DNA from 2 places in the Janibacter alittae genome. Region 1 is predicted to be linked to the other one. Evidence: predicted binding sites of a transcription regulator. Region 1 holds the regulator's gene; the other holds the start of a gene.
What was found. Region 1 encodes HrcA, which represses chaperone genes, less so after heat shock. Its sites were predicted from a motif close to TTNGCACTCGNNNNNNNCGAGTGCNAA; they were not measured.

Region 1 (2,198 bases):
CACTCCACGGAGCGCGGGATCTGCGGCCAGGCCTGCATACCCAGACGCTGCGGACGCACCGACTGCCACACGTCGACGTAGGGGTGGCCGACGACGAGGACGTGCTCGGGGGCGACCCGGTTGGCCTCCTCGACGATGCGTGACTCCTTCGTGCCGGGCACGAGATGATCGACGAGGACGCCCATCCGACGGTCGGGGCCGGGGGAGAACTCCCGGATGACCCCGGCAAGGTCGTCCACGCCGTCGAGCATCTCGACGACGACCCCCTCGATCCGTAGGTCATGGCCCCAGACCTTCTCGACGAGCTCGGCGTCGTGCCGGCCCTCCACGAAGATGCGCGACCCGCGGGCCACCCTCGCCCTCGCGTCGTGTACGGCGACCGACCCGCTGGCCGTGCGCGATGCGGCGCGCTCGGCCTTCGCCAGGGCCGCTCGCCGGTCCCCCTTCGGCGCGGTGAGCGCCACCGGTGTGCCGTCCTGCAGGAACCCGGCACCCAGCGGAAAGGCCCGGACCGTGCCGTGCCGGTCCTCCAGGTGCACGACGTGGACACCACCGGCCTTCTCCACGGCGACCACGGCGCCGACCCAGCCGGTCTCGACGTCCTCCACGACGGTGCCGTGGGTCGCCTCGATCGGGCGCGAGGTGGGACGGGCGAGGCGGCCTCTGGAGCGCCAGTCGCCGGAGAGCACGTCATTGCCGTATCGGTCGTTCACGAGGCCGACGCTAGGCCGGGCGAGGCGTTCCGGACGGCAGGGCACGCCGGATTCCGGGGAATGCACCGGTCGGTCGTAGACTTGGCACTCAGGTGGACCGAGTGCCAAGGCGGTGCGGTCGGTGATGTCGGAAGGAGGACTCCATGAGTGACGAGCGTCGGATGGCGGTACTCAGCGCCATCGTGGAGGACTACGTCCAGACGTCGGAGCCCGTGGGCTCGCGGGCGCTGCTGGACCGGCACCGGCTCAACGTCTCTGCCGCGACCGTGCGCAACGACATGGCCGCGCTCGAGGACGAGGGCCTCATCGTCGCCCCGCACACGTCCGCCGGCCGGATCCCCACGGATGCCGGGTACCGCCTCTTCGTCGACCGGTTGCAGGCCATCCGGCCGATGTCCCGGGGGGAGCGGGCCGCCATCACCGACTACCTCGAGGGCGCCGACGAGCTCGATGCCGTCCTGGACCGCACCGTGCGACTCCTGTCGACGCTGACCCGCCAGGTCGCCGTCGTGCAGTATCCGTCGCTGACCAGGAGCATCGTCAAGCACATCGAGCTGGTGGCGATGAGCGACACCCGCCTCATGGTGGTCGTCATCATGGGGACCGGCCGGGTCGAGCAGCGGGTCGTACCCACGGGCGTCGACTACACCGACGGCCCCGGCCTCGAGTCGCTGGCCCGGGCACGTTCCCGGGTCAACGCCGCGACCCGTGACCGGCGCCTAGCCGAGGCGCTCGATGCCCTCGGCACGCTGCACTCCGAGGACACCGGCACCGAGGACGCTCTCACCGCCGGGGTATTGGCTGCGCTCGCCGACGCGCTCGCCGACGAGCGGGAGACCAAGATCGCACTCGCGGGGACGGCCAACCTCGCTCGCAGCCCCGGCGACTTCCCGATGACGCTGGAACCCATCCTCGATGCACTGGAGCAGCACGTCGTGCTGCTGAAGCTCCTGGGTGTCGAGGCCGACCAGGACGAGGCGGGTGTCGCCGTGCGCATCGGCTCGGAGAACCCCGTGAGCGGCCTGCACACGACCTCGTTGGTCACCTCGGGCTACGGCTCGGGTGACGAGCAGGTCGGGACCGTCGGTGTGCTCGGCCCCACTCGCATGGACTACCCGGCGACGATGGCACAGGTGCGTGCCGTCGCCACCTACCTCTCGCGGATCATGGACGCCTGACGGCTCCCGTCCGCATCAACCAGACAGACCCACGACCTACGAGGACGTCAACGCGTGAACGACTACTACGAGGACCTCGGCGTCAGCCGAGAGGCCAGCCCCGAGGAGATCAAGCGGGCCTACCGCAAGCTCGCCCGTACCCTGCACCCGGACGTGAACCCCGGTGAGGACGCCGAGGAGAAGTTCAAGCGCGTCTCGCAGGCCTACGACGTGCTCTCCGACGAGACGAGGCGTCGCCAGTACGACATGGGCGGCGACCCGTACGGCGGGGCGCACGACGGCTTCGGCGCGGGCTTCAGCTTCAGCG
Region 2 (2,198 bases), 1.6 Mb from region 1:
GCTTCTCGAAGGCCACCTTGGTCGCCTGCAGGAGCGCGACGCCACCACCGGCGACGATGCCCTCCTCGACAGCGGCCTTCGCGTTGCGCACCGCGTCCTCGATGCGGTGCTTGCGCTCCTTGAGCTCGACCTCGGTGGCCGCGCCCGCACGGATGACGGCGACGCCGCCGGCGAGCTTGGCGAGGCGCTCCTGGAGCTTCTCGCGGTCGTAGTCCGAGTCGGAGTTCTCGATCTCGGCCTTGATCTGGTTGACCCGGCCGTTGATCTGCTCCTGGTCGCCGGCGCCCTCGACGATGGTGGTCTCGTCCTTGGTGACGACGACCTTGCGGGCGCGACCGAGCAGGTCGAGCTCGGCGGTCTCGAGGGAGAGGCCGACCTCCTCGGAGATCACCTGGCCACCGGTGAGGATGGCGATGTCGGCAAGCATCGCCTTGCGGCGGTCACCGAAGCCCGGGGCCTTGACGGCGACGGACTTGAAGGTGCCCTTGAGCTTGTTGACCACGAGGGTGGACAGCGCCTCGCCCTCGAGGTCCTCGGCGATGATCATCAGCGGCTTGCCCGACTGCATGACCTTCTCCAGGACCGGCAGGAGCTCCTTGATGTTGCCGATCTTGGAGTTGACGATGAGGACGTAGGGGTCCTCGAGCACCGTCTCCATGCGCTCGGTGTCGGTGACGAAGTAGCCGGAGATGTAGCCCTTGTCGAAGCGCATGCCCTCGGTGAGCTCGAGCTCGAGCCCGAAGGTGTTGCTCTCCTCGACGGTGATGACGCCTTCCTTGCCGACCTTGTCCATGGCCTCGGCGATCTTGGCGCCGATCTCCTGGTCAGCGGCGGAGATGGAGGCCGTGGCAGCGATCTGCTCCTTGGTCTCGATCTCCTTGGCCATCACGAGCAGCTCCTCCGAGACGGCCCAGGTGGCCTTCTCGATGCCGCGCTTGAGGGCCATCGGGCTGGCGCCCGCAGCGACGTTGCGCAGGCCTTCCTTGACCAGGGCCTGGGCGAGGACGGTGGCCGTCGTCGTGCCGTCACCGGCGACGTCGTCGGTCTTCTTGGCAACTTCCTTGACGAGCTCGGCCCCGATCTTCTCGTAGGGGTCGTCGAGCTCGATTTCCTTGGCGATGGACACGCCGTCGTTGGTGATCGTGGGGGCGCCCCACTTCTTCTCCAGGACGACATTGCGGCCCTTGGGACCGAGGGTGACCTTGACGGCATCGGCGAGGGTGTTCATTCCCCGCTCGAGACCGCGACGGGCCTCCTCGTCGAAAGCAATGAGCTTTGCCATTCGGGTGGTTCCTCCACGCGAATCGAAGGGTGCGACCGGGGGTGCCCGCGACGGACGGGACGCTCCCACTCGGCTCACGTCACCGCGTGGTCTCGCCCCTCACCTGACCGGTCAGGACTGTCACTCTCACAGGGAGAGTGCTAACGCCCATTATTGGCACTCTCCACCCGAGAGTGCAAACGGCGGGGCCGGACGACACGCCCCCATACGAAATAGAGCGAGCAGCACCTCGTTGAATCAGCAGCAGCACGTGGTGCTGCGGGCAATACGAACCCGAGCCTGCAGCAGTTCGCTCGGCGGCAGGTCGGAGCGATTCGCTCGGGGGCGGGTCAGGGCGAAGGGGGGTGCAGCCGCTTCTCGAGGACCTCCCGGGCGGGCGCATAGCCGGCCCTGTCGTAGAACTGCTCCGCCCCGGCCTCGCTCCGCAGGCGGATGACGCCGATGCCGGCCCCCTGCGCCCAGACCTCGCAGGCGGACAGGAGTGCAGCACCGACACCGGCCCCGCGATGGCCGGGCGAGACGAACACCGAGCGGATCCACAGCTCGCTGCGGGCTGCATCGGGCACGCCCGGCCACGTCGTCGGCGGCGGAGAGCTCGCCTGGAGAAGACCAGCGTGGGCACCGTCGCGCTCGGCGAACCACGTCGGCAGCTGAGCCCGGTGGCGGACCCAGTGCTCGGCGGCCCGATCGAGGTAGCCGTCCTCGCGCGACCCGTCGGTCGCGATCGCGAACTGCAGGGACAGTGCGGCGACGATGAAAGCGTCCCCGGGCCCGGCCCGGACGATTCGCAGACTCACGCCCACATCGTGGCACGAGGGCCCACCGGGCGGGCTCGGACGGCCTCGCTGACCGGAGGCCGAGCGTTCAGGCGTCGAAGCCCAGGCGTCGCGCACTGCGGGTCCGCTGACGCTGGTCA

Region 2: a site for HrcA is predicted at 1,400-1,426, ahead of groL (chaperonin GroEL). Genes of this name have one in related genera too.

Annotation. Positions count from the first base shown of each region.
Region 1 covers NZ_CP144913.1:2,083,062-2,085,259, reverse strand. The annotation lists gene V1351_RS09980 (DUF3097 domain-containing protein) at 1-713, opposite strand, end outside; gene hrcA (heat-inducible transcriptional repressor HrcA) at 857-1,891, shown strand; gene dnaJ (molecular chaperone DnaJ) at 1,946-2,198, shown strand, end outside.
Region 2 covers NZ_CP144913.1:306,459-308,656, reverse strand. The annotation lists gene groL (chaperonin GroEL) at 1-1,282, opposite strand, end outside; gene V1351_RS01530 (GNAT family N-acetyltransferase) at 1,612-2,079, opposite strand; gene V1351_RS01525 (DUF3263 domain-containing protein) at 2,147-2,198, opposite strand, start outside.